DNA from 3 places in the Streptomyces sp. AB3(2024) genome. Region 3 is predicted to be linked to each of the others. Evidence: riboswitches for the same ligand, from Rfam matches in the RefSeq annotation. Region 3 holds a riboswitch; each other region holds the start of a gene.

Region 1 (9,924 bases), on a different contig from region 3:
AGTTTGCCCTTGTGGCCGTACGCCGTCGTCGCCGCGGCCTGCGCCACCAGCACCGCCGCCAGCAGACCGGCGGCGGGCAGCAGCAGCCGCGGCCGGCGCAGCGCCCACCAGGCCCCGGCCGTCAGCGCCAGCCCGCCGGCGGACAGGGCGTACCCCCAGGTGGTGGTGAGGGCGCTGCCGCTCGCCCACAGCCCGGCCGCCGCCAGCACCGCGGCCCCGGCCGCCAGCGCCCGCCCGGAGGGCAGTCCGGCCGCCAGCCCCGTCCAGGCGGCGATCACCACGATCCCGGCCAGCACGAAGGTCTGCCGGTAGGCGCTCCCGTTCGGGGTGGCGAACAGGTGCCAGGCCAGGTGGGTCGGCTCCCACTGCAGCGACAGCAGCACCGCCGTCACCAGCCCCGCCCACCACCACCGGGTCCGGGCGGGCAGGGCCCGGTGGAAGGGGAGCGCCGCGACCAGCAGCAGGGTCCCGGTGCCCACGAACACCGCGGGGGAGTTGAAGGAGTACGTCGCCGGCATCAGCCGTGCGAACAGGTCGGACCACGGCACCGGACCGAACGGGCGGGACCACCCCGGATAGGCCTGCTTCGAGCTCAGGAACAGCGGCACCAGCACCGGCGCGGCCAGCCCGATCCCCACCAGCACGGTCCCCGCGGCCCGCCCGACCACCTTGGCCCGCTCGCGTACGCCCTCCCGGGTCAGCACCACCCGCACCACCAGCACCAGGGCCGCACCCAGGGTGGCCATGTACGCCGTGTAGAAGTTCGCGGTCCAGCCCACCGCCACCACCAGCACCCCGAGTACGGGCCGCCGCCCGCGCAGCGCCCACTCGCCGGTGAGGCACAGCAGGGGGAAGGCGATGAGCCCGTCCAGCCACATCGGGTTGTAGGAGGCCTCGATCACCGACCAGCCGCACAGCGCGTACGAGGCCCCCAGCAGTCCCGCGGCCCACCAGGGCCCCGGCCGCTGGGTGCGCAGCAGCCAGGCCATCGCCGCCGCCGCGGCCGCCGTCTTGAGCACGGTGACCACGTACACCGCGAGGTCGATGTCCTGGCGCGGGAACAGCGCCACCAGCACGGCGAAGGGACTCGTCAGATAGGTCCCCAGGTCGGGCAGGAAGCTGGTCCCGTACCCGGACTGCCAGTTGAAGAGGAGACCGCCCCGCGCCTGCCCGTGCAGCAGGTCCCACAGGTGCGCGTGGAACGGCACGAACTGGTTGCCGAGGTCGTTGACGCTGCGGTGGCGGGGCCCGTACGGGAAGACCCGCGCGGTGGCGTCCCCGCCGCACACGGCCACGACGGTGACCAGCGCCGCGAACGCCGCCCCCACCAGGCCGGCCCGCCGCGCGGAGCGGCGCGGGCGAGCGGGGACGGGGCGGTCGGGGACGCGGTGCGGGGCGAGCTGCTGTGTCGACATGGTGGAGCGACCATCCCAGGAACGGTGGGCAGGGCGGTGGCCGGGGGGTGAACTCGCACCCCAACACCCCCCGAATCGTTGGTCGAAGCGGTGGCCCGTACCACCCTGACTGCATACCATCGATCACCGCACGGCCCTTGTGCACCGACGCACAATCTCCCGGCCCTGGAGGCTCCTTTGCACCGTCGCACAGCGCTCTCCGTCTCCGCCGCCCTCCTCGCGGCGGCCCCCCTCCTGGCCGCCTGTTCGGGCGGGACGCGCCCCGGCACGGCGGCCGTCGTCGGTGGGGAACGCATCACCACCTCCGCGCTCCAGGCCCAGGTCAACGACGTCCGTACGGCGCAGAACCGTTCCGGGCAGGGTGCGCAGCTCATCGAGGCGACCGCCGGACTGGAGCGCCTCAAACTCAACAAGATGATCCAGACCGCCGTCCTGGAGCGGGCCGCCGACGACGCGGGCCTGAGCGTGAACACCCGGGAGATCGAAGAGGTCCGCAAGGCGCAGCTGCAGCAGGCGGGCGGGGAGAAGGAGCTCGCGGCGGCCGCGCTGCAGCAGGCGCAGCTGGCGCCGGACCAGCTGGAGGCGGACACCCGCTTCAAGCTGCTGCGCGACAAGCTCTTCGCGCACTACGGCAGCCAGGACAAGGCCCTGGCCGAGCTCGGGCAGGCGGCGAAGGCCCTGCACATCGAGGTCAACCCGCGCTACGGCCGCTGGGACGCGCAGCAGATCATCCTCGGTGACCAGCAGACCCCGTGGATCACCCAGCGGACCCGCCCCGAGCAGGCGGGCCCCGCCGGAGCCTGACGCGCGCGGGCGGAGGTAGGTTCGGAGGGTGACCGACCACACCGCCGAACCCGCCCCCGCCGCCTCCGCCGATGCCCGCGCCGGTGCCCCCGCCGAAGCCGGTGCCGGCCCCGGCCGGATCGTCCTGCTGACCGCCAGCCACCGGGTCGCCCCCGGCCTGCTCTCCTGGCCGGCCTGGCGGACCCTGCGCGCCGCGGACCTGGTGCTGTGCGCCGATCCGGCCCACCCGCAGCTGCCGTACCTGCGCGAGGCGGGGGTGGAGGTGGCGCGGGAGGTGCCCGACGCGCACGGGCTCGTCGACGCGTGCGCGGGCGGCCGTACGGTCGTGGTGATCCCGGGCGGCGAGGGCGACCAGCGGCTCACGGACGGACTGGCGCGTCTGGCCGGATCCGGCCGCGTCAGCATGCCCGACCTGGAACTGCTGCCGGGTTCCTACGACCTGCCCGGAGCGCGCCTGCTCGACCTGGTGCAGGTGATGGACCGGGTCCGGCGCGAATGCCCGTGGACCTCCCGGCAGACCCACGAGGGGCTGGTGAAGTACGCCATCGAGGAGGCGTACGAGCTGGTCGAGGCGATCGAGGACGGCGACCGCGCGGCGCTGCGCGAGGAGCTCGGCGACGTGCTGCTCCAGGTGTTCTTCCACGCCCGCATCGCCGAGGAGGCCGGCCGGGCGGAAGCGGGGGAAGAGGAAGAGGAAGAAGGGGAAGGGGAAGGGGAAGGCCGGGAGGCGGCCTTCTCCATCGACGACGTCGCGGGAGACCTGGTGGACAAGCTGGTCCGCCGCCACCCGCACGTCTTCGGGGACGCCCGGGCGGACTCCCCGGAGGACGTCAGCGCGCACTGGCAGGCCACCAAGGCGGTCGAGAAGCAGCGGGAGTCGGTCACCGACGGGATCCCGCTGGGCCAGCCGGGGCTCGCGCTCGCGGCCAAGCTCGCCGGCCGGGTCCGGGCGGGCGGCATCGACGTGGAACTGCCCCGTGGCGAGGGCGTCGGCTACGAACTGCTCGCGCTGGCGGCGCGCGCCGAGGCGGCGGGGACCGACCCCGAGACGGCGCTGCGCGCGGCGGCCCGCGCGTACCGGGACGCGATCAGGGTGGCCGAGGGCGTCGGCTGAGCCGGCGGCCCGGGTCCGCGGGCGGCAGGGCGGCGGGCGGCAGGCGGTAGGACGGCAGGCGGTGGGCGGGCGGCGGCGCCCGGTTCAGCGGGTGTCGCGCGGGGCGCGTCCCGCGGGGTTGTGCCAGTGCGGGTCGGGGCGGCCCAGGAACCACTCGCCGAAGCCCAGGGGCCGGGTCCGCGCGGCGGCGGAGGCGGGGACGGCGTCGTGGAAGAGCCGGTCGGGACGGGCGCCCAGTTCCTCCAGGAGACCCGCGGTCTCCTCCACGAACCGTGCGGGGCCGCTGAGGTGGACGTCCTGCTCCCGCCACAGGGCCCGGTTGCCGAGGGCGGTGGCCAGCCGGCCGGTGGCCTGGTTGCGGTGCCGTCCGGGCGCGGGGGTGATGTAGGTGACGGACAGCCACCGGCAGGAGGCGGCGTACCCGTCGATGAGCGGGCGGTCGTAGAGGTGTGCGCCGTCCCGGGCGACCACGAAGAGGCGCACGTCCTGATCGGGAGGGTGCGCCACGAGGTCCTCCAGCATGGCCCGGACCGGCGCCCACCCGGTGCCGGCGGCGATGAGGGTGACGGGCCGGTCCTCGCGGCGCAGCACCAGGGCGCCGCCCGGGGCGCCGAGCCGCAGCAGCTCGCCGGGCCGGACGTCGCGGACCAGCGTGGTGCTGAGCCGGCCGCCCTCGATACGGCTCACGTGCAGGTCGACGGTGGTGTCGGGGCGGGGCGCGTTGCCGAGGGAGTACGTGCGCCAGGTCCTCGGGACGCGTTCGCTGCTCACGCTGACGTACTGGCCCGGCCGGTAGGGGAGCGGGACGTGCGGGCGCAGGGTGAGCACGCCGATGTCCTCTCCGTACCGCAGGTGGCGCACCACCTCGGCGTCCCACCAGGGGGGCTCCGCGCTCACGGCGGCGCCGGCCGTCATCGCGTCGGCGATGACCTGGTAGGCCTCGGTCCAGGCCTTCTCGACGACGGGGGTCCAGGCCTCGCCGGAGGTCTGGGCGAGGGCGGCGAGGAGGCTGGCGCCGACGGCCGCGTAGTGCTCGGGGCCGACGAGGAACTTGCGGTGGTCGCGTCCGAGGTCGCGTAGATAGGGGAGGAGGGTCTCGCTCTCCAGCTCCGCGACGACGTGGGTGAGCGCGGCGAAGAGGCGGTCGCGCTGGCGCTCCATTTCCTCGGGGGAGGCAGGGAAGAGGGCGCGGAGTCCGGGGTGGTGCCAGAAGAGGTGGGAGTAGAAGAACTTGACCGCGTGCTCGGCCCGTCTCTCCACCACCGCGAAACTGCTTTTCAAGATCCTCACGTCCACAAATCCGAAAGTAGGAATGTCGTGGAAGCCGAGGTCAAGCGATGGGCCATCTACGGACAGCCGCGACGAACCGCCCATATGGGATCGCGGCTTCCGGCCGGGATAACGTCGTCAGGTGCATGAGCAGACCTCCACTCCCGCGGCCGACGGTTCCCCCTCCCAGGGGCCGACCCTCTTCGACTGGGAGTTCGCGACCGACCCCTACCCGGCCTACGCCTGGCTGCGCGAGCACTCCCCGGTGCACCGCACGAAGCTCCCCAGCGGGGTCGAGGCCTGGCTCGTGACCCGCTACGCCGACGCCCGCCAGGCCCTCGCCGACCAGCGGCTGAGCAAGAACCCGGCACACCACGCGGAACCCGCGCACGCCAAGGGGAAGACCGGGATCCCGGGGGAGCGCAAGGCGGAGCTGATGACGCACCTGCTGAACATCGACCCGCCGGACCACACCCGGCTGCGGCGGCTGGTGTCGAAGGCGTTCACCCCGCGCCGGGTCGCCGAGTTCACCCCGCGCGTGCAGGAGCTCACCGACCACCTGATCGACAGGATCGTCGAGAAGGCGGGCGACGCGGAGCGCGGGGAGGCCGATCTCATCCATGAGTTCGCGTTCCCGCTCCCCATCTACGCCATCTGCGAGATGCTCGGTGTACCGCGCGAGGACCAGGACGACTTCCGCGACTGGGCCGGGATGATGATCCGGCACGGCGGGGGACCGCGCGGCGGTGTGGCCCGTTCCGTGAAGCAGATCCGTACCTATCTCGGGGAACTGATCCACCGCAAGCGGGATGATCTGGGCAATGACCTCATCTCGGACCTGATCCGGGCGAGCGACCACGGGGACCACCTGACGGAGACGGAGGCCACCGCCATGGCCTTCATCCTCCTGTTCGCCGGCTTCGAAACCACGGTCAACCTGATCGGGAACGGCCTGCACGCCCTCTTCGTGAACCCGGACCAGCGGGCGCGCCTGCAGGACTCCCTCGCGGCGGGGGAGCGCGGCCTCCTGGAGACCGGCGTCGAGGAACTGCTGCGCTACGACGGGCCGGTGGAACTGGCCACCTGGCGCTTCGCGACCGAGCCGCTGACCCTCGGCGGGCAGGACGTCGCCGTCGGGGATCCCGTCCTGGTGGTCCTCGCGGCGGCCGACCGCGACCCCGCCCGGTTCGCAGACCCGGACACCCTCGACCTCTCCCGGAGTGACAATCAGCACCTCGGATACGGCCACGGGATCCACTACTGCCTCGGCGCCCCCCTCGCCCGTCTCGAAGGCCAGACGGCGCTCGCGACTTTGCTGACGCGTCTGCCGGATCTGGAACTTGCCGTTCCCCCTACGGACCTGCGCTGGCGCGGCGGGCTCATCATGCGGGGCCTGCGCACCCTCCCCGTCCGCTTCACACCTTGAAACACCGGGGTCCGGCAACCCGGCGGCGGAAACCGATCGGCTGACCGGAAGTCAGCCCCGGCCCGAACTTGTGACATCCGTTCGAAGGCGGCTAGGTTCTGCCGTTACCCCGCCGTTATGCGAAAGGTGCAGCCACATGCTTCCCGGGAACGGCCGCCACAGACGCCCCCGCCAGGTACCAGCCCTGGTCGTCACCGCCGGAGTCACCGGCTCCGCGTTGGCCCTGCCGCTGCTCGCCGCCACGAACGCGAGCGCAGCCGACACCGCCACGTGGGACAAGGTCGCCGACTGCGAAAGCGGCGGCACCTGGAGCGCCAACTCCGGCAGCGGGGCGTACGGCGGCCTCCAGTTCAGCCTGGAGCAGTGGAAGAACGCGGGCGGACTCGCCTACGCGGAGCGCCCCGACCTCGCCAGCCGCTCCCAGCAGATCGCGGTCGCCGAGACCGTACTGGCCTCCCAGGGCCCCCAGGCGTGGCCGCTGTGCTCCGCCTCGGCCGGGCTGACCCAGCAGGGTCCGGCCCCGCAGGTGGACCCCGGCAACCGCCGCGGGCCCGTCGCCCCCACCCCGACCCGGCCGGACAGCGCCGTGCCCGATTCGAGTTCGAGCGGCCGCGCCACCGACTTCGGGGCCCCGACACCGCAGCCGGCGAAGCCGGGCGCCTCCCCGTCCACGAGCCCGAGCGGGCTGCCGGACTACCCGCTGGGCCCGAACACCGGACTGCCCGTCATGCCGGACCCGGACCCGACCGCGCCGACCACCACGCCCCCGGTCAGCCCCACCACCCCGGTGGACCCGACCGCCCCGGTCTCCCCGACGGCCCCGGTCAGCCCGACCGCCCCGGTGGACCCGACGGCCTCCCCGGTTCCGACGACCCCCGGCGTCACCCCGGCCTCTCCGGCCGCGGAGAAGGGTGAGGGCGCGGGCAAGCACCGCGGCCCGGCTGCCGTCGAGGTGCCGGCCGCGCCCGGCACGCCGTCGGGCACCCCGGACCCCACGTACACGGTGAAGGCGGGCGACAGCCTCGCCGACATCGCGAACGCCAAGGGGCTCAAGGGGGGCTGGACCGCCCTCTACCAGGCCAACGAGCAGGTCATCGGCGGGGACGCGGACCTCATCAAGCCCGGCCAGAATCTGGATCTAACCAAGAAATAAGGGCAGTTCGGGCATCCGGAAAGGCCTGAATGTCCGTTATCGGCAAATGAGACATGCGTCTCTTCCGGTCAACTGGCGTGTCTCATTCCGGAACTTCCACAAACCCCGCCCTCACCTGCGAAAACGCCCATTTGAGGAATGCAAGTAGGCCGGTTTCTCCCTGATGTCGCGCGTTGAACATCGGGGAGAGACCTGCCTACCTTCTGAATCGCTCGCCACCGCGGGCTCCTTCGACCGCATCGCCGAATCCTGCCGGCGGACGGAGGGAACAGTCGTCGCGTCAAGCGCCGAAGGCAGGAGCGGGGGAACCAAGGTAGGCGCCGGGAAGGGCCGTTGAGAGACGGCCGCGAACGGCTAGGGGTTAAGCCACGTGCTCGACACGTGACCGGGCAACTCATCCGCCCGAACCCGACAGCTCACCTCGAAGGCGTCGGTGAGGAGAACTCCATGCTGCTTTCCGGCAAGGGCAAGCACCGTCGCGGCTCCAAGGCCGTCCGCATCGTCACGCTCGCCGGTGTCGCCGGTGTCGCCGTCGCCGCCCCGCTGATGGCCGCGGGCTCCGCGAGCGCCGCCACCGTCAGCGAGTGGGACAAGGTCGCCTCCTGCGAGTCCGGCGGCAACTGGTCCATCAACACGGGCAACGGCTACTACGGCGGCCTGCAGTTCTCGTCCTCCACGTGGGCCGCGTACGGCGGCACGGCGTACGCCGCGCAGGCCAACAAGGCCTCCAAGTCCCAGCAGATAGCCATCGCCGAGAAGGTCCTCAAGGGCCAGGGCAAGGGCGCTTGGCCGTCCTGCGGCGTCGGCCTGTCCAACTCCGCGTACAACGGCGGCGGCTCGACCACCACCCCGTCGAAGCCGAAGCCGGACACCAAGCCGGCCCCGGCGAAGCCCGCCCCGGCGAAGCCCTCCACCCCGAAGGCCGACACCGAGACCAAGGCGTCCGGCTCCGGCTCGGGCAACTGGACCCCGTCCAAGCCCGCCCCGGCGAAGCCGTCCACCCCGAAGGCCGAGGCCCCCGGGGCCGGCACCGTGAAGACCGGCAACGGCTCGTACGAGGTCAAGGAGGGCGACACCCTCGGGACCATCGCCCAGGCCAACGGCGTCAAGGGCGGCTGGGAGAAGCTCTTCGACCTCAACAAGGACATCGTCGACGACGCCGACATGATCTTCCCGGGGCAGAAGCTGAAGCTCAGCTGAACTCCCTCGTAACACCGCATCACCGGGCCCGGCCCGTAGTGCTTCCCGCCGCCCGGCGCGTCTTCCACGCGCCGGGCGGCGGTGTGTTGTGCACTGCCGCCGACCTGCGGCGGATACCGCCGAGGGCGAACGGGTGAGGGTCTTATGTCAGGGAAGAGGGGTATTCGGGCCCTTTTTCGTCCCAGGACCCGGGCGGCGACCGGCCCAGTGCCCGGAGCCGGTTAGGCTCTAGTCGGCAAGGCCGTCCCACGGCCACCCGCCACCGCACATCCAGCGTCACATCCCAGAAGGAGATGCTCGTGCCGTCCATCGACGTCGTCGTAGCCCGGGAAATCCTGGACTCCCGAGGCAACCCCACGGTCGAGGTCGAGGTGGGCCTCGACGACGGCAGCACCGGCCGTGCTGCCGTTCCGTCCGGCGCCTCCACCGGTGCATTCGAGGCCATCGAGCTCCGTGACGGTGACCCCAACCGTTACATGGGCAAGGGTGTCGAGAAGGCCGTCCTCGCCGTCATCGAGCAGATCGGCCCGGAGCTCGTCGGCTACGACGCCACCGAGCAGCGCCTGATCGACCAGGCCATGTTCGACCTGGACGCCACCGACAACAAGGGCTCCCTCGGCGCCAACGCCATCCTCGGCGTGTCCCTCGCCGTCGCGCACGCCGCGTCCGAGGCCTCGGACCTGCCGCTCTTCCGCTACCTCGGCGGCCCGAACGCGCACCTGCTGCCCGTTCCGATGATGAACATCCTCAACGGTGGGTCGCACGCCGACTCCAACGTCGACATCCAGGAGTTCATGATCGCCCCGATCGGCGCGGAGTCCTTCTCCGAGGCGCTGCGCTGGGGTGCCGAGGTCTACCACACCCTCAAGAAGGTCCTGCACACCAAGGGCCTCTCCACCGGCCTGGGCGACGAGGGCGGCTTCGCCCCGAACCTGGAGTCCAACCGCGCCGCGCTCGACCTCATCATCGAGGCCATCAAGCAGGCCGGCTACACCCCGGGCAAGGACATCGCGCTCGCGCTCGACGTCGCCGCGTCCGAGTTCTACAAGGACGGCAAGTACGAGTTCGAGGGCCAGTCCCGCTCGGCCGCCGAGATGACCGACTACTACGCCGAGCTCGTCGAGGCGTACCCGCTGGTCTCCATCGAGGACCCGCTGTTCGAGGACGACTGGGCCGGCTGGAAGACCATCACCGACCGCCTGGGCGCCAAGGTCCAGATCGTCGGCGACGACCTCTTCGTCACCAACCCGGAGCGCCTGGCCCGCGGCATCGAGGAGGGCTCCGCGAACGCCCTGCTCGTGAAGGTGAACCAGATCGGTTCGCTGACCGAGACCCTCGACGCCGTCGAGATGGCCCAGCGCAACGGCTTCAAGTGCATGATGTCGCACCGCTCCGGCGAGACCGAGGACGTCACCATCGCCGACCTCGCCGTCGCCGTGAACTGCGGTCAGATCAAGACCGGCGCCCCGGCCCGCTCGGACCGCGTCGCCAAGTACAACCAGCTGCTGCGCATCGAGGAGATCCTCGACGACGCCGCGGTGTA
Region 2 (9,924 bases), on a different contig from region 3:
GGCGTCGTAGATCGAGGCGTCACCGTGCGGGTGCAGCTTGCCCATGACCTCGCCGACGACACGGGCGCACTTGACGTACCCGCGGTCGGGGCGCAGGCCCATCTCGTTCATCTGGTAGACGATGCGCCGGTGCACCGGCTTCATGCCGTCCCGGGCGTCGGGCAGGGCCCGGGAGTAGATCACGGAATACGCGTACTCAAGGAAGGAGCCCTGCATCTCATCGACGACGTCGATGTCGAGGATCTTCTCCTCGAAGTCCTCCGGCGGCGGGGTCTTCGTGCTGCGGCGGGCCATCGCTGCGCGGCTCCTTAACCAAGGTTCGGGGTGTACGGGTGCCCGGACGGGTCCGTCCGGGCGGGTGTCGACGCGGACCATTGTGGCCCGAGGCACCGACAACGCCGACTCCGACCCCGGGGACACCCCGGACGGAGTCCGGGGGCGGGACCCGGGAACTTCTCCGGTGGCCGACGCGCTTGCATACAGTGGCAGGTCTGACAGAAATCTCTGCATCGCGATCGAAGGGACCACATGCCCATGGGTCACACGGCCACAGCTCAGGCCGGCTCCGGCGGCCTGACAGCGACCGAGCACCGGCTGGCCAACGGCCTGCGCGTGGTGCTGTCCGAGGACCACCTCACCCCGGTCGCCGCCGTCTGCCTCTGGTACGACGTCGGCTCGCGCCACGAAGTCAAGGGCCGGACCGGTCTGGCTCACCTCTTCGAGCACCTGATGTTCCAGGGCTCGGCGAGCGTGGCGGGCAACGGGCACTTCGAGCTGGTCCAGGGCGCCGGCGGCTCCCTGAACGGCACCACCAGCTTCGAGCGCACCAACTACTTCGAGACGATGCCGGCCCACCAGCTGGAGCTCGCCCTGTGGCTGGAGGCGGACCGCATGGGTTCGCTGCTGGCCGCCCTGGACGAGGAGTCCATGGAGAACCAGCGCGACGTCGTCAAGAACGAACGCCGCCAGCGCTACGACAACGTGCCGTACGGCACCGCCTTCGAGAAGCTGACCGCCCTCGCCTACCCCGAGGGCCACCCGTACCACCACACCCCGATCGGCTCGATGGCCGACCTGGACGCCGCGTCCCTGGAGGACGCGCGCAACTTCTTCCGTACGTACTACGCGCCCAACAACGCCGTCCTGTCGGTCGTGGGCGACATCGACCCCGAGACGACGCTCGCGTGGGTCGAGAAGTACTTCGGCACCATTCCGGCGCACGACGGCAAGCAGCCGCCGCGCGACGGCTCGCTCCCCGAGGTCATGGGCGGGCAGCTCCGTGAGGAGATCGTCGAGGAGGTCCCGGCCCGCGCGCTGATGGCCGCCTACCGGCTGCCGCACGACGGCACCCGCGAGTGCGACGCCGCCGACGTGGCGCTGACCGTACTGGGCGGCGGCGAGTCCTCCCGCCTGCACAACCGCCTGGTCCGCCGTGACCAGAGCGCCGTGGCGGCCGGTTTCGGCCTGCTGCGCCTGGCCGGCGCGCCCTCGCTGGGCTGGCTGGACGTCAAGACCTCCAGCGGCGTCGAGGTACCCGCCATCGAGGCGGCCGTCGACGAAGAGCTCGCGCGGTTCGCCGAGGAGGGCCCCACGGCCGAGGAGATGGAGCGCGCCCAGGCACAGCTGGAGCGGGAGTGGCTGGACCGGCTGAGCACCGTGGCCGGCCGGGCCGACGAACTGTGCCGCTTCGCAGTGCTGTTCGGCGACCCCCAGCTGGCGCTGACCGCCGTCCAGCGGGTCCTGGACATCACCGCCGAGGAAGTGCAGGCCGTGGCCGCGGCCCGGCTGCGCCCCGACAACCGCGCGGTGCTGGTCTACGAGCCGCTGCCCGGTTCCGACGAGTCCGACGAGAACGAGGGGGCGGAGCAGTGAGCGACACCGCAGCCGTCACGATGACCTTCCACCCGCGCCCGCAGGCCGGCGAGGCCAAGCCCTGGGCCTTCCCGGCCCCCGTGCGCGGCACCCTGGCCAACGGCCTGACCCTGCTGCGCTGCCACCGCCCGGGCCAGCAGGTCGTCGCGGTCGAGGTCAACCTCGCCGCCCCGCTGGACGCCGAGCCCGAGGGCCTCGACGGGGTGGCCACCATCATGGCCCGCGCCCTGTCGGAGGGCACCGACAAGCACTCCGCGGAGGAGTTCGCCGCCGAGCTGGAGCGCTGCGGCGCCACGCTCGACGCGCACGCCGACCACCCCGGCCTGCGGGTCTCGCTGGAGGTGCCCGCCTCCCGCCTGCACAAGGCCCTCGGCCTGCTCGCCGAGGCGCTGCGCGCACCCGCCTTCGCCGACAACGAGGTCGACCGCCTGGTGCGCAACCGGCTCGACGAGATCCCGCACGAGCTGGCCAACCCGCAGCGCCGTGCCGCCAAGCAGCTCTCCAAGGAGCTCTTTCCGGCCACCCTGCGCATGTCCCGCCCCCGCCAGGGCACCGAGGAGACCGTCGCGCGGATCGACTCCGCGGCCGTACGCGCCTTCTACGAGGCCCACGTGCGCCCCGCCACCGCCACCGCGGTGATCGTCGGCGACCTGACCGGCATCGACCTGGACGCCGTGCTGGCCGACACCCTGGGCACCTGGACGGGGAATTCCGCCGAGCCGCTGCCGGTTCCGCCCGTGACGGCCGACGACACCGGCCGCGTGGTCATCGTGGACCGGCCCGGAGCGGTCCAGACGCAGCTGCTGATCGGCCGGATCGGTCCCGACCGGCACGACATCGTCTGGGCGCCCCAGGTGCTCGGCACGTACTGCCTCGGCGGCACCCTCACCTCCCGCCTGGACAAGGTGCTGCGCGAGGAGAAGGGCTACACCTACGGGGTGCGGGCCTTCGGCCAGGTGCTGCGCTCCACCGCCGACGGCAAGGGCGCCTCGATGCTCGCCATCAGCGGGTCGGTGGACACCCCCAACACCGGCCCGGCGCTGGAGGACCTCTGGAAGGTGCTGCGCACGCTGGCCGCGGAGGGCCTGACCGACGCCGAACGCGACGTGGCCGTGCAGAACCTGGTGGGCGTGGCCCCGTTGAAGTTCGAGACGGCGGCGTCCGTCGCGGGCACCCTCGCCGACCAGGTGGAGCAGGAGCTGCCGGACGACTACCAGGCGCGGTTGTACGCCCGGCTGGCCGAAACCGGTACGGCGGAGGCCACTTCGGCGGTCGTGAGCGCGTTCCCGGTGGACCGGCTCGTCACGGTCCTGGTGGGCGATGCCGCGCAGATCGAGGAGCCCGTGCGGGCGCTCGGCATCGGTGAGGTCACCGTCGTCACCAACTGACTTCCGTGGCATCGGTGTTCGGGCTTCGGGGCCGCTCTGGCACCGGGGTGTGACAGGGGCCCCGGCGGTGACACCGTCGGGGCCCCTTTTGTCTGCTTTGCAGCCGTGGTTGCGGTTATGCGGTGTGGCGTACGCAACAAAAGCGCTCGTCTGTTTGGCGATCGACTGATGATCCGCCTAGCGTCGCCCTTGCTGTCCGTCAGTTGTGCGCGCCGCACCCGCGGCACCGGGCAGCGATCGCCGAGTCCCCGTCAGGCGCGAGCCTGGGGAGCCGGGGACCCACATGTGTCCCTGGGGTGAATCGGACCACCTCGCAAGAGGGGCCCGTAGGAGACCTTCCTGCTCCGAACCCGTCAGCTAACCCGGTAGGCGAGAGGGAAGGAAAGGACCAGCCCCTTCATGGCGTTTGGCAGTCGTACCGCCGCTCCCGGCAAGCACCGTGGTTCCAGCCGTCTGAGCCGCAAGACCGCCGGCTACGCCGGCATAGCCGCCCTCGCCACCACGGGTGTGGTCGCCGCCGTCGCAGCCCCGGCCTTCGCCGCGGACAACAGCGCGCCCTCCGTCGAGGACACCGGCCAGAGCGCGGTCGTCGTCGCCGACGGCCTCCAGGACGACATCGAGGTCCAGGCCGAGTCCCAGCAGGTCGCCGCCGAGGCCGTCGCAGCCCAGGCGCAGGCCGAGGCCGACGCCAAGCAGCGCGCCTCCGAGGCCAAGCGGACCGCCGAGGCCAAGGAGAAGTCCGAGCGCGAGGCCGCCGAGCGCGCCGCCCGCGAGGAGGCCCGCAAGCGCCTCAACACCTTCGTGGCTCCCGTCGACGGCTCCTACGTCAGCACCCAGTACGGCGCGGGTGGCGGCATGTGGTCCTCCGGCAGCCACACGGGCATCGACTTCCACGCGGACGAGGGCACCTCGGTCCACGCCGTCGGCGCGGGCACCATCGTCGAGGCGGGCTGGGGCGGCGCGTACGGCAACAACATCGTCATCAAGCACAACGACGGTACGTACACCCAGTACGGGCACCTGCTCTCGCTGAACGTCTCCGTCGGCGAGAGCGTCACCGCGGGCCAGCAGATCGGCCTGTCGGGCTCCACGGGCAACTCCAGCGGCCCGCACCTGCACTTCGAGGCCCGCACCGGCGCCACGTACGGCACGGACATCAACCCGCTGGCGTACCTGCGCCAGCACGGCGTCGGCGTCTGACCGCACGCACCGCGCACCTCCGCAGTACGAAGAAGGCCCCGGCTCTCCGAGCCGGGGCCTTCTTCGCGTCCCCCTCCGCAGTGAAATGTTTCGGATATCGGGCCGTCATCGGAAATTATCGTGTGCTGCAATAGAGTCGCAGCACGGTCAAGAATCCGGCGACGGTGCCGGCGGTGAATCCAGCGGAGGTCCGGCCTTGCGTATTCCTGCGCACGCGGTATGCACAGCGATCCGCGACGACATCGTCTCCGGTTTCTTCGGGCCGGGGGGCCGGCTGACCGAGGAGGTGCTCGCCCGCCGCTACGGCGTCTCCCGGGTCCCCGTCCGCGAGGCGCTGCGCACCCTGGAGTCCGAGGGCTTCGTCACCACCCGGCGCCACGCCGGCGCCTGCGTGGCCGAGCCGAGCATCCAGGAGGCCGCCGACCTCCTGGAGCTGCGGATGCTGCTGGAGCCGCTGGCGGCCTCACGGGCGGCCCGCCGGCGCACCGAGGCCCACCTGAAGGTCCTGCGCGGCCTGGTCAGGCTGGGCCGGGAGCGGGCCCGCAAGGCGCAGGGGGAGGACCTGCGGGCCCTGGGGGGCTGGTTCCACGAAACCCTGGCCCAGGCTTCGGGCAGCCCCGGGCTGATCGCCCTGCTGACCCAGACCCGGCGCAAGATCGCCTGGATGTACGTGGTGGAGCCCCCGGCGCGGCCCGTGGACTCCTGGGCGGAGCACGGGGCGATCGTCGACGCGGTGGCGCGCGGGGACGCGGAGCGGGCCGCGGCCCTCACCGCGCTGCACGCGGAGCGGGCGGCAGCGGCGCACCGGCCGAGGGTGAGGACTTCGCAACCTGCCGTACACACGGCGAGCGGCCGGCATTAACAAGCGCCGCGTATACAAAAGGGTATGCCGGGCCGGCGAATGCGGCATGCCCGCTTTTCCCGCCGTGCGCATTTCCGTCGGCCGTCGTGCTGTCCGAAAATTCCTCTGCCGCGCCCTGCCGAATTCCTGCGGCCGGAATTCGTCCGGCCGGAATTCGTGCGATCGGACGCGTGCGATCGGCCGGGACGGAAAAACACTGAAGCCGCAGTCCCCGGGGTGGGGGGACTGCGGCTTCACCGGCACCGGACCCGAAGGGTCAGACGGTCTCCGGGAGCTCCTCAAGGCCCTCGGCGACCAGCTTCGCGAGGCGGTCCAGCGCGACGTCCGCGCCATCGGCCTCGGAAGCGAGCACGATCTCCTCGCCGCCCTGGGCGCCCAGGCCCAGGACAGCCAGCATGGAAGCGGCGTTGACGGGGTCGCCGCCCGCCTTCGCGATGGTCACCGGGACGCCGGAAGCGGTCGTCGCGCGGACGAAGATCGAGGCGGGACGAGCGTGCAGGCCCTCGGCCCAGCCGACGTTGACGCGGCGCTCTGCCATGGTGATGCCCTTCAGGTTCTTACGGTTGTCTAGACCAGTCTCTCACGACACCCGGACTGCCCGGACCGACGTCCGACCCGGATCCACCGCCGTTCGACCCTCCCCAGCTTGCACTGGTTCGCCCTGGTGTGACGGATTCGCCGCGCGCACGCGGTCCCACCCGTCGGGCACGCCCGTCCACCGGCGCGCATCGCCCCTTAGGGTGGCTCCATGACCACTGCGTCGGACCCCTCGTACCCGGCCCACTGGGAAGCGGACGTCGTGCTGCGCGACGGCGGCACCGCCCGGATCCGCCCCATCACCACCGAGGACGCGGGCCGGCTGGTCAGCTTCTACGAGCAGGTCTCGGAGGAGTCGAAGTACTACAGGTTCTTCGCCCCCCATCCCCACCTCTCCGACCGCGACGTGCACCGCTTCACGCATCACGACTACGTCGACCGCGTGGGCCTCGCCGCGACCATCGGCGGGGAGTTCATCGGCACCGTCCGCTACGACCGCATCGGCCCCGACGGCCGTCCCGCCTCCGCGCCCGCCGACGAGGCCGAGGTGGCCTTCCTCGTACAGGACGCCCACCAGGGCCGCGGGGTGGCCTCCGTCCTGCTGGAGCACATCGGCGCGGTGGCCCGCGAACGCGGCATCCGCCGGTTCGCCGCCGAGGTGCTGCCCGCCAACACCAAGATGATCAAGGTCTTCACGGACGTCGGCTACCAGCAGAAGCGCAGCTTCGAGGACGGCTCCGTCCACCTCACCCTCGACCTCGAACCCACCGCCGAGTCCCTCGCCGTCCAGCGGGCCCGTGAGCAGCGCGCCGAGGCCCGGTCCGTCCAGCGCCTGCTGGCCCCCGGCTCCGTCGCGGTGGTCGGCGTCAGCCGCTCCGGATCCGGCGTGGGCTCCGCCGCCCTGCGCAACCTGCGCGACGGCGGCTTCCACGGACACCTCTACGCCGTCAACGAGGCCCGCGCCCCCGGCATGGAGGGGGACCTGCTGGACGGCGTGCGGGCCTACCGCACCGTCTCCGACATCAACGCCCCCGTCGACCTCGCCGTGATCGCCGTCCCCGCGGAGCGGGTCCCGGACGCGGTGGCCGCCTGCGGGGAGCACGGCGTACAGGGACTGGTGGTGCTGTCGGCCGGATACGGCGAGAGCGGCCCGGGCGGACTGGCCCGCCAGCGGGAACTCGTGCGCCAGGTCCGCTCCTACGGGATGCGCCTGATCGGACCCAACGCCTTCGGGGTGATCAACACCGCCCCCGCCGTGGAACTCAACGCCTCCCTGGCCCCGGCCCCCGCCACCGCCCGCGGACGGATCGGCCTGTTCACCCAGTCCGGAGCCATCGGGATCGCCCTGCTGTCCGGACTGCTGCGGCGCGGCGAGGGCCTGTCGTCCTTCGTCTCCGCCGGGAACCGGGCGGACGTCTCCGGCAACGACATCCTCCAGTACTGGTACGACGACGAGGCCACCGACGTGGCCCTCATGTACCTGGAGACCCTCGGGAACCCGCGCAAGTTCACCCGCCTCGCCCGCCGCACGGCCGCCGTCAAGCCGGTGGTCGTCGCCCGCGGCGGCAGGCACACCCCCGCCGGACACCTCGTCCCCGGCACCCGGCTCCCCGACACCACCGTCTCCGACCTGCTCCGCCAGGCCGGCGTCATCCGCGTCGACACCGTCACCGAGCTCGTGGACGTCGGCCTGCTGTTGGCCGGACAGCCCCTTCCGGCGGGCCCCCGCGTGGCGATCCTCGGCAACTCCGAGTCCCTCGGCGTGCTCACCTACGACGCCTGCCTGACCGAGGGGCTGCGCCCGCTGCCCCCGCTCGACCTGACCACCGCCGCCTCCCCGGCCGACTTCCGCGCCGCCCTGTCCGCGGCCCTGGCCTCGGACGACTGCGACACCGTCGTCGTCAACGCCATCCCGTGGGTGAGCGAGCGCACGCTCGCCGACGACCTCGCGGAGGCGCTGCGGCAGGCCGCGGCCGAGGTGCCCGGCAAGCCCGTGGCGGTGGTGCACGTGGAACTGGTCGAGCTGGTCGCGGCCCTCTCCGCAGTCCGGGCCGCGCCCCCCACCCCGCCAGGCCCCGCCGGGCCGGACCCGACGACCGCCCCCGCCCCGGCCGCCCCCGCCCCGGCGCGTGCCCAGGCCCCCGCGCCCGCCGCCACCCCGGCCGAAGCCGCCCGCCGGATCCCGGCCTACCCCGCGGCGGAGCGGGCCGTGAAGGCCGTCGCCGAGGCCGTCCGGTACGCCGAGTGGCGCCGGGCGAACGCCGAGGCCGGACAGGTCCCCGAGTACGAGGACATCGACGAGAGCGGCGCCGCCGCCCGCCTCGCCACCCTGCTGGACGGCGTCCCCGAGGGAGCCGTCCTGACCCTGGACGAGGCCGCCGCCCGCGACCTGCTCGGCCGCTACGGGATCCCCGTCAGGCCCGTCCTGCCCGCCCCGAGCCCCGACGCCGCCGTCCGCGCGGCCCGGATCCTCGGCTACCCGGTCGCCCTCAAGACCACCGCCCCGCACCTGCGCCACCGCGCGGACCTGGGCGGCGTACGCCTCGACCTGACCACCGAGGCCGAGCTGCGCCGCTCCTACGAGGAGCTCACCGAGGCCCTCGGCAAGCCCGGCGAGCTGCTCCCCGTCGTCCAGGCCATGGCCCCGCGCGGGGTGGACACCGTCGTCCGCGCCGTCGTCGACCCCGCGGCCGGCACCGTCCTGTCCTTCGGGCTCGCCGGGGTCGCCTTCGAGCTCCTCGGCGACACCGCGCACGGCCTGGTCCCCGCCACCGACCGCGACGTGGCCGCCCTGATCCGCTCCATCCGCACCGCGCCGCTCCTCTTCGGCTGGCGCGGCAGCGACCCCGTCGACACCCCAGCCCTGGAGGAACTGCTGCTGCGCCTGTCCCGGCTCGTCGACGACCACCCCGAGGTGACCGGGGTCGCCCTGGAGCCGGTCGTCGTCGCCGCGGAAGGCCTCTCCGTGCTCAGCGCCACCGTCCGCGTGGCCCACCCGCCCGCCCGGACCGACCTCGGCCCGCGCACCCTGCCCAGCTACTGAGCGCCGGGCAGGTAGGGGGACGCCGTACGGGCCTTAGGATGGACCTCATGGCGAAATCCGGTACGACGACCCAGGGGCTGCTCCGCGCGGCGATCGAGCGCAGCGGCTACTACCCGGCCCTCGTGGCCGAGGCGGTGGAGGCCGCCGTCGGCGGCGAGCCGATCTCGTCGTACCTGGTCCACCAGGAGACCACCTTCGACTCCAACGAGGTGCGCCGGCACGTCACCGTGCTGGTCCTGACCGGCAACCGCTTCATCGTCAGCCACACCGACGAGCAGGCCGCCGACGCCGGGTCCCCGTCCCCGTACGCGACGACCTCGACCGAGTCGGTCAAGCTGTCCAGCATCTCCTCCGTGGTCCTCAGCCGCGTCGTGGCCAACCCGGAGTCCTACACCCCGGGCCAGCTGCCGCGCGAGGTCGTGCTGACCATCGGCTGGGGCGCGGTCTCGCGCATCGACCTGGAGCCCGCCGCCTGCGGCGACCCGAACTGCGACTCCGACCACGGCTACACCGGCAACTCCACGGCCGACGACCTCAGCCTGCGGGTCAGCGAGGCGGGCGACGGACCCGAGACGGTCCGCCAGACGCTCGTCTTCGCCCAGGCGCTCTCGGAAGCCACGGCGGCGACCGCCACCCCCGCCCGCTGATGTCGTACTCCGCGCCGCCGAACTGGCAGGACGACCCGGAAATCCTCGACCTCGCCGGCGCCCCGGTCCCGCACTACGGGACCGGTTCGCTCGCCGACCTGCTGCCGACCCTGGCGGCGGGCCAGGGCGTGCCGGGTCTCGCCGCGGGGATCATCGAGCTGGCCCCGGCCGACCGGAACTGCGTGTTCCTGGTCGACGGCATGGGCTGGGAGCAGATCAAGGCCCACCCGGAGTACGCCCCCTTCCTCACCTCCCTCCTCGCGAGCTCGCGCGGCGGCACCGGCCGTCCGATCACCGCCGGCTTCCCGGCGACCACCGCCACCTCGCTGGCCTCCGTCGGCACCGGCCTGCCCCCCGCCCGGCACGGCCTGCCCG
Region 3 (8,441 bases):
CCGGATCCGACCACGTCGTCCGCGGGCAGGAGCGCGCGCAGTTGCGCGCCACCGGTGCCATCGCGGTCGACATGGAGTCCGCGGCCACCCTGTGGACCGCACACGGGGGCGCCGACCGTCCCCTTGCGGCCGTCCGGGTGATCGTGGACGCTCCGGAGCACGAGCTCGTCCGTATCGGCACGGTGCGCGGTGGAATATCGGCCTTCCGCGTGCTGCGTGCCGTACGGCCCGCGTTCCATGACTGGCACCGTTCGTTGCTGCTCCCCAGGAGGTGAGCCAGATGGCCATGCCGTTGCGACAGTCCATCAGGGTCGGGACCTATCTTCTCGAACAGAAGCTCCGCAAGCGCGAGAAGTTCCCGCTGATCGTCGAGCTGGAGCCGCTCTACGCGTGCAACCTGGCCTGTGAGGGGTGCGGGAAGATCCAGCATCCGGCGGGGGTGCTCAAGCAGCGCATGCCCGTCGCCCAGGCGGTCGGCGCCGTCCTGGAGTCCGGCGCCCCGATGGTGTCCATCGCGGGCGGCGAGCCCCTGATGCACCCGCAGATCGACGAGATCGTGCGGCAGCTCGTGGCCAGGCGGAAATACGTCTTCCTCTGCACCAACGCGATGCTGCTCCGCAAGAAGATCGAGAAGTTCACCCCCTCCCCGTATTTCGCCTTCGCCGTCCACATCGACGGGCTGCGCGAACGCCACGACGAATCCGTGGCCAAGGAAGGAGTCTTCGACGAAGCCGTGGCGGCCATCAAGGAGGCCAAGCGCCGCGGATTCCGGGTCACCACCAACTCCACCTTCTTCAACACCGACACACCCCAGACGATCATCGAGGTGCTGAACTACCTCAACGACGACCTCAAGGTCGACGAAATGATGATCTCGCCCGCCTATGCCTACGAAAAGGCACCCGACCAGGAACACTTCCTGGGCGTCGAACAGACCCGGGAACTCTTCAAGAAGGCCTTCGCCGGAGGCAACCGGCTGCGCTGGCGGCTCAACCACTCCCCGCTCTTCCTCGACTTCCTCGAAGGCAAGGCGGATTTCCCCTGCACCGCCTGGGCCATTCCGAACTACTCCCTCTTCGGCTGGCAGCGCCCCTGCTACCTGATGAGCGACGGCTACGTGCCCACGTACCGGGAGCTGATCGAGGACACCGACTGGAGCAAGTACGGCCGGGGCAAGGACCCGCGCTGCGCGAACTGCATGGCGCACTGCGGCTACGAGCCCACCGCCGTCCTCGCCACCATGGGGTCCCTCAAGGAGTCCCTGCGCGCGGCCCGGGAGACGATCGGCGGCAACCGGGCCGCCTCGTCATGACGTCCGCGCCCGGAGGGGGCAAGGGCTTCGACCTCACCGCGCTGCTGGCCGAGCGCGGCGGGGAGCGCTACGAGCTGCACGCCCGCCACCTCAACCACCAGCTGCCCCGGATGCTGCGCACCATCGGCTTCGACAAGGTCTACGTGCGGGCCGAGGGCGCCCACTTCTGGGACGACGAGGGCAACGACTACCTCGACATGCTGGCCGGGTTCGGCGTGATGGGCCTGGGCCGGCACCACCCCGTCGTGCGCCGGGCCCTGCACGACGTGCTGGACGCCCAGCTCGCCGACCTGACCCGCTTCGACTGCCAGCCGCTGCCCGGACTGCTGGCCGAGAAGCTCCTCGGCCACAGCCCCCACCTGGACCGGGTCTTCTTCGGGAACAGCGGCACCGAGGCCGTCGAGACCGCCCTGAAGTTCGCCCGCTACGCCACCGGCCGGCCCAGGATCCTCTACTGCGACCACGCCTTCCACGGGCTCACCACGGGCTCGCTGTCGGTCAACGGGGAGGGCGGCTTCCGCGATGGTTTCGCCCCGCTGCTGCCCGACACGAAGATCGCGATGGGGGACCTGGACGCCCTGGAGGCGGAGCTCCGGCGCGGGGACGTCGCCGCCCTGATCGTCGAGCCGGTCCAGGGCAAGGGCGTGCTCGCCGCCCCGCCCGGGTACCTGCGCGCCGCACAGGAACTGCTGCACCGCCACAAGGCGCTGCTCATCGCGGACGAGGTCCAGACCGGCCTCGGCCGGACGGGCGATTTCTACGCGTACCAGCACGAGCCGGGCGTGGAACCGGACCTGGTGTGCGTGGCCAAGGCCCTCTCCGGCGGCTACGTCCCCGTCGGGGCGACCCTCGGCAAGGACTGGATCTTCCAGAAGGTCTACTCCTCCATGGACCGGGTGCTGGTGCACTCCGCCAGCTTCGGCTCCAACGCGCAGGCGATGGCGGCGGGGCTGGCGGTCCTCGCCGTCATGGACGACGAGCGGGTGGTGGCCAACGCCCGCGCGACGGGCGACCTGCTGCGCGGGCGGCTCGCGGCGCTGGTGGACGAGTACGAGCTGCTGCACGAGGTGCGCGGGCGCGGCCTGATGATCGGCATCGAGTTCGGCCGGCCGTCCTCCCTGGGGCTGCGCAGCCGCTGGGCCGTGCTCCAGGCGGCCCGCAAGGGGCTGTTCGCGCAGATGGTCGTGGCGCCGCTGCTCAACCGGCACCGGATCCTGACCCAGGTCTCCGGCGACCATCTGGAGGTCATCAAGCTCATCCCGCCGCTGATCGTGGACGAAGGGGACGTGGACCGGTTCGTCGGGGCGTTCCGTGAGGTCATGGACGAAGCGCACGGCGGGGGCGGCCTGATGTGGGACTTCGGCAGGACCCTGGTCAAGCAGGCGGTCGGCAACCGCTGAGCAGCGAACCGCCGAGCGTGCGGCGGGGGCCGTGCGGCGGCCTCCGCCACTGCCCCCGCCACTGCCCCCGCCACTGCCCCCGCCACTGCCCCCGCCGCACTGCCCCCGCCACGGCCCCTGCCGGGCCTCAGTCGGCGAGGAGCCGGTCGCGCAGCCGGTCCAGCGTGGCGGGCGCGAGGCCGAGGCCCTCGGCGAGGTAGCCGTCCACCCCGCCCCACCGGCCGTCGATGGTGTCGAACGCCGCGAGCAGGTACTCGGCGCGCGCCTCGAACAGCGGGGCCAGCAGCTCCATGACCTCGGGGGAGCGGTCCTCGGGCGCGTCGCCGCCGCGCCGGACGCGGTAGCGGTTGTGCGGGGCGTTGGACTCCAGGTAGTCGGCCACGATCGCGTCGCGCGGGACGCCCAGGGCGAGCAGGGTGACGGCGATCGACAGTCCCGCGCGGTCCTTGCCCGCGGCGCAGTGCATCAGCGCCGGGACGCTGTCCTCGGCGAGCGCGTGCACCACCCGGCCGTGCTCGGCGGTGCGGGTGCGGATGATCGTCCGGTACGAGTCCCTCATGCGGGTGGCCGCCTTGCCGTCGCCCAGGACGGTGCGGAGCCGGGCGAGGTCCCCGTCGCGGACCATCTTCCAGAACTCCCGCCCGTCGGCCGGATCCGACAGCGGGATGTTCACGTTGCGCACGCCCGCCAGCTCGACGTCCGGGCCCTCCAGGGCCTGGTCGGCTCCGTTGCGGAAGTCGAAGACGGTGTGCAGCCCGAGGGATTCGAGGAACTCCGTATCGGTTTCGGTGGCATGTGCGAGATGTCCGCTTCGGAACAGTCGTCCTGGCCTGACCCTCCGTCCGTCGGCGGTCGACAGGCCGCCCAGGTCGCGGAAATTGCGCACTCCGGAGAGCCCGTGCTCCGGCTCCGGGCCGCTCGGCGGGGGCTGGGGTATCTGCTGGGTCATGTGCGCTCCTCCGCGTGTCCTGCGTGTCCGAATTGCTCTGGTTGGGAACAACTTGCCATGGGTGGAGGCGAGATCGCGCCAGGCCCCGTGAGCCAGATCATACGGTGACCGTCCGTGCCTGATCGCGAAATCCGAATTCCCTTGCCAGGGCGGCTGTTGCCGCGGGGGAATGGACGGAGGGTGACGGGAATTCCGTTGATCCCTCATTCCTGCTATTCCGTCAGGGAATTCACGGCTTGTTGTGCGCACTCCCGCTGGATTACCTTCGCGATCGATCCGGGTGGACCGCCTCATCCTGCCGCCACCCGGGAACCGCACCCGACCATCGACGCGCGCGGCAGGAGCGGGGGAACCAGGTAAGTCGCCGTTCCGGATCATTTCCGGGCGGCTCGGGGTGAAGCCGTACGCGTGTTCCACGGGTGCGGCCGGACATCTCCAGTCCGAACCCGACAGCTCACCTCGCAGGCGCCGGAGAGGAATTCGTCATGCCCGCAAAGGGTAAGCACCGCCGTCCGAAGTCCCGTTCCCTGTCCCGCGGCCTCGCCGTGGCCGGCACCGGTGGCGCCGCCCTCGCGCTGCCGCTGACGGTCGCCGCCGGCGCCCACGCCGCCACCCCGGCCGCTCCGCCCGCGCAGGTGCCCCAGGCCCTCCGGGCCCCCGTCGCCGTTCCGGCCTCGGCCCCCTCCGCCGCTCAGGCCGTCTACACCGTCGTGCCGGGCGACTACCTGTCGAAGATCGCTGCGGAGCGCCACCTCCAGGGCGGCTGGGAGCGGCTCTACGCGGACAACCGCGAGGCCGTCGGCGCGAACCCCTCCCTCATCCACCCGGGCCTCCGGCTGACCCTGGGCGGCCGCGCCGGGACCCCCGCGCCGAAGGCTCCTGAGGCCGCGGCCGAGGAATCCTCCAGCGGGACTCCGGCGGCCGACGAGGCACCGTCCGCGGCCGGCGGGGGCACCGCCGACGGCGCCGCCGCGACCCCCGCACCGGAGTCCGGTGCCTCGCGCGGACCGGCGGCCAAGACCCCCGACCGGAGCCCGGCGCCCCCCGCGCCCGCGGCCCCCGCTGCTTCCGCGGCCCCCGCGAACGGTTCCGGTTTCGTCGCCCCGGTCGACGGCGGCACCTCCACCCCGTACCACCAGAGCGGCAGCATGTGGTCCTCCGGTTACCACACCGGCGTCGACTTCATCGCGAGCACCGGCACCACCGTCAAGGCGGTCGGCGCGGGCACGGTGGTTTCCGCAGGCTGGGGAGGCGCGTACGGCAACGAGGTCGTCATCCGCCACGCCGACGGCAAGTACTCCCAGTACGGCCACCTCTCCCAGCTGTCCGTCTCGGTGGGACAGAGCGTCACCGCCGGACAGCGCATCGGCCTCTCCGGCGCCACCGGCAACGTGACGGGCCCGCACCTCCACTTCGAGATCCGCACCGGCCCGTCCTACGGCTCGGACATCGACCCGCTGGCCTACCTCCGCTCCAAGGGCGTGAACGTCTGACGGGAGCCGCGGCAGCGGCACGGACACGCGCGGGGCCGGGACCTGAGGGGGGTCCCGGCCCCACGTGTACTTATTCCTTATCCCCCGCGTGGTATAGATCACGGTCCGTCAACCCCTCATTACGTTGGCGTAGGTTGGTGACGGGGGTGAAGGATGTCGTCCCGTGGCAGCGACGAAGACGAACCTCAAGACCATCGGCTCGTACGCGGCGATCGGGGACAGCTTCACCGAAGGCGTGGGGGACCCGGGACCCGGGGACTCCTATCTCGGCTGGGCGGACCGGCTCGCCGTCCTCCTGGCCGATCAGCGCGACGAGCACGACTTCCGGTACGCGAACCTCGCGGTGCGGGGCAAGCTCCTCGACCAGATCGTGGCCGAACAGGTGCCCAGAGCCAAGGGCCTCGCCCCGGACCTGGTCACCTTCTGTGCGGGCGGCAACGACATCATCCGGCCGGGCAGTGACCCGGACGACGTGGCGGAACGGTTCGAGGCGGCGGTGGCCGACCTCACCGGGGCCGTCGGCCTCGTCATGATCACCACCGGCTTCGACACCCGGGGCGTCCCCGTCCTCAAGCACCTGCGGGGCAAGGTCGCGACGTACAGCGCGCACGTACGCGCCATCGCCGACCGCTACGACTGCCCGGTCCTCGACCTCTGGTCGCTGAAGTCGGTGCAGGACCGCCGTGCCTGGGACGGCGACCGGCTGCACCTCTCGCCCGAGGGCCACACCCGTGTCGCGCTCCGCGCCGCACAGGTCCTCGGCTACGAGGTCCCCGCCGACCCGGACCAGCCGTGGCCGCCCACCCCGCCGCGCGGATCGGTGGACGTCACCCGGGACAACATCCAGTGGGCGCGCGAGCACCTCGTGCCCTGGATCGGCCGCCGGCTGCGCGGCGAGTCCTCCGGCGACCACGTCGAGGCCAAGCGCCCGGACCTGCTGCCGCTCTAGCGGACCCGTGGGGGAAGGGCTGCCGGGGGCGCCCGCCGGGAGACCGGCACGGGAGGCCGGCGCAGGGGCCCGGGGGGAGGTCGGCCGGGAGATCCGGCCGACACGCGGGCCGTACGCGGAATCCTCGGGGGCCGGTGCGCGTTGGGATGGTCGTAGTCGTAGACCGTCCCACCGTCCTGCACCTTTGGAGGTGCCTTGACCGGCTCCCTTCCCTTGCGTCCCCGGCTGCGCGCCCTGCGGCCCGAAGCCTTCGGCGCGGACCCCTCCGGCGCACGGCTGGAGCGGATCCTGCGCTCGCCGAACTTCGCCGACGGCGTCTTCCAGAACCCCGTGGGCGCACGGACCAGGCCCTCCGGGTCGATGGTCGAGTTCGCCAAGATCTACTTCCACAAGGAGCAGCGGGTACGGCGCAACCCGGGCGCCCCCATCCCGGTGTACCCCACCACCCTCGCCGAGCTGGGGAAACCGCCGGTCAGCGGGCTGCGTCTGACCTGGATGGGGCATTCCAGCGTGCTCACCGAGATCGACGGGCGCAGGGTGCTCTTCGACCCGGTCTGGGGCGAGCGCTGCTCCCCCTTCCCGTTCGCCGGGCCCAAGCGGCTGCACCCGGTCCCCGTGCCGCTGGCCTCCCTCGGCGAGGTCGACGTCGTGGTGATCTCCCACGACCACTACGACCACCTCGACCTGCCCACCATCAAGGCACTGGCCGGCACGGACACCGTCTTCGCCGTCCCGCTCGGCGTCGGCGCGCACCTGGAGCGCTGGGGAGTGGCACCGGACCGGCTGCGCGAGCTCGACTGGAACGAGACGACCGAGGTCGCCGGTCTCTCCCTCACGGCCACCCCGGCCCGCCACTTCTGCGGCCGCGGGCTGCGCAACCAGCAGTTCACCCTCTGGGCCTCCTGGGTCGTGACGGGCGGGGAACACCGGATCTTCCACAGCGGGGACACCGGCTACTTCCCCGGCTTCAAGGAGATCGGCGCCGCGCACGGCCCCTTCGACGCGACGATGATCCAGATCGGCGCCTACTCCGAGTACTGGCCGGACATCCACATGACCCCCGCTGAGGGGATCCAGGCCCACCTCGACCTCCAGGGCGGACTCCCGCACGGGACGATGCTGCCGATCCACTGGGGCACCTTCAACCTGGCCCCGCACCCGTGGGACGAGCCCGGCGAGGGGACCGTCGCCGCCGCGGGGGCGGCCGGGGCGGCCGTCGCCCTGCCGATCCCGGGCCAGCCCTTCGAACCGGGCGCGGCCGACGCCCCGGACCAGGCCTGGTGGCGCCCCTTCGTGGCCGCGCCCCCGGCCCCGGTGACGGCCACCTCCGTACGGGCGCGGCCCGCGGCCGCTCCCGTCGCCCCGGCACCGGCCGGACAGGGCGAGCCGGAGGCCGTGGGGGCGTAGCGGACCGTGGGGCCCGGGGGCCGGTCGGACGCCCGGGCTCCCGGGGTTCGTCGGGAGCGCGGGCCGGGCGGCGTACGCCCCCCCCGGCCGTGCCGGGGTACGCGCTCCCGGCGCATTCGGCCTCTCGTACGAGCGCTCCATCGGGAGCGGGAAGCAGCCCGCCGAAGTTCCCCAACTGGGCGTCAGGGGCGGGAGCATGCGGTCTAGCGTGGGTATCCGGTGATCAATACCGGGCCCCGGGACCGCCGGTGGCCGGGCCCCACGTACCGAGGACGCCGATGTCCGGATTCCGCGCCGCCCGCCACGCCCCGTCGAGCCACGCTGTCACCGGACCCGGCCGGCAGATACGCCCCCAGCTGCTGCGCGCCGCCGTACTGCCCACGCTCGCCGCCGGGCTCAGCGGCACCGCCGCGGTCATCTTCACCCTCCAGCTCGGCGGGGGCGCCGGGGCGCGCGACGCCCGGCTGTGGCCCGTCCTCACCGGCTGCGCCCTGCTCGTCGTCGGCGCCCTCGCCTGCGCCCTGCTCGGCGCGCAGCGGGCGGCCAAGGCCGTGCGCGACCGCTGCGAGGCCCTGCGCCGCTCCAGCGTGCGGGGCCGGCAGGAGCTGCGGACGGCCGCCGAGCGGCTGGAGCGGGGGGAGAGTCCGGGACGGCCGGTGCGCGGAGGGCCGAGCGGTCCGCCGGCGGCCACCGATCCGGCCGGGGTGGACGAGTTCTGGCTGCTCGCGCAGGAGCTGCGCGGCGCCCGGGAACAGGCGCACACGACCCTGCTGCGACTGGCCGTCCCGGCCGCCCCGAGCGACAGCGACCGCAAGGTGGAGGTCTTCGTCAACCTCGCGCGCCGGCTTCAGTCGCTCGTGCACCGCGAGATCTCCCTCCTCGACGAGCTGGAGGACACGGTCGAGGACCCCGATCTGCTCAAGGAGCTCTT

The links. Region 3 has a riboswitch for cyclic di-AMP ahead of ACEPPI_RS38170 (LysM peptidoglycan-binding domain-containing M23 family metallopeptidase). Riboswitches for the same ligand answer to the same signal wherever they lie in the genome.
Region 1: another riboswitch for cyclic di-AMP. It lies ahead of ACEPPI_RS27670 (transglycosylase family protein); the one in region 3 lies ahead of ACEPPI_RS38170 (LysM peptidoglycan-binding domain-containing M23 family metallopeptidase).
Region 2: another riboswitch for cyclic di-AMP. It lies ahead of ACEPPI_RS05640 (M23 family metallopeptidase); the one in region 3 lies ahead of ACEPPI_RS38170 (LysM peptidoglycan-binding domain-containing M23 family metallopeptidase).

The regions. Positions count from the first base shown of each region.
Region 1 covers NZ_JBGWAB010000087.1:13,537-23,460, reverse strand. Annotated here, with positions in the region: gene ACEPPI_RS27700 (YfhO family protein) at 1-1,415, opposite strand, end outside; gene ACEPPI_RS27695 (SurA N-terminal domain-containing protein) at 1,593-2,219, shown strand; gene ACEPPI_RS27690 (nucleoside triphosphate pyrophosphohydrolase) at 2,248-3,333, shown strand; gene ACEPPI_RS27685 (globin domain-containing protein) at 3,418-4,623, opposite strand; gene ACEPPI_RS27680 (cytochrome P450) at 4,745-6,028, shown strand; gene ACEPPI_RS27675 (transglycosylase family protein) at 6,165-7,181, shown strand; cyclic di-AMP (ydaO/yuaA leader) riboswitch at 7,457-7,626, shown strand; gene ACEPPI_RS27670 (transglycosylase family protein) at 7,629-8,381, shown strand; gene eno (phosphopyruvate hydratase) at 8,675-9,924, shown strand, end outside.
Region 2 covers NZ_JBGWAB010000008.1:55,253-65,176, reverse strand. Annotated here, with positions in the region: gene ACEPPI_RS05655 (DNA topoisomerase (ATP-hydrolyzing) subunit A) at 1-294, opposite strand, end outside; gene ACEPPI_RS05650 (M16 family metallopeptidase) at 535-1,872, shown strand; gene ACEPPI_RS05645 (M16 family metallopeptidase) at 1,893-3,260, shown strand; cyclic di-AMP (ydaO/yuaA leader) riboswitch at 3,489-3,647, shown strand; gene ACEPPI_RS05640 (M23 family metallopeptidase) at 3,660-4,460, shown strand; gene ACEPPI_RS05635 (GntR family transcriptional regulator) at 4,657-5,322, shown strand; gene ACEPPI_RS05630 (HPr family phosphocarrier protein) at 5,579-5,860, opposite strand; gene ACEPPI_RS05625 (GNAT family N-acetyltransferase) at 6,071-8,902, shown strand; gene ACEPPI_RS05620 (DUF5998 family protein) at 8,950-9,549, shown strand; gene ACEPPI_RS05615 (alkaline phosphatase family protein) at 9,549-9,924, shown strand, end outside.
Region 3 covers NZ_JBGWAB010000197.1:816-9,256, reverse strand. Annotated here, with positions in the region: partial or broken gene ACEPPI_RS38190 (1-hydroxy-2-methyl-2-butenyl 4-diphosphate reductase) at 1-275, shown strand, start outside; gene hpnH (adenosyl-hopene transferase HpnH) at 281-1,312, shown strand; gene ACEPPI_RS38180 (aspartate aminotransferase family protein) at 1,309-2,712, shown strand; gene ACEPPI_RS38175 (tyrosine-protein phosphatase) at 2,840-3,661, opposite strand; cyclic di-AMP (ydaO/yuaA leader) riboswitch at 3,978-4,142, shown strand; gene ACEPPI_RS38170 (LysM peptidoglycan-binding domain-containing M23 family metallopeptidase) at 4,147-5,154, shown strand; gene ACEPPI_RS38165 (SGNH/GDSL hydrolase family protein) at 5,318-6,103, shown strand; gene ACEPPI_RS38160 (MBL fold metallo-hydrolase) at 6,299-7,510, shown strand; partial or broken gene ACEPPI_RS38155 (sensor histidine kinase) at 7,789-8,441, shown strand, end outside.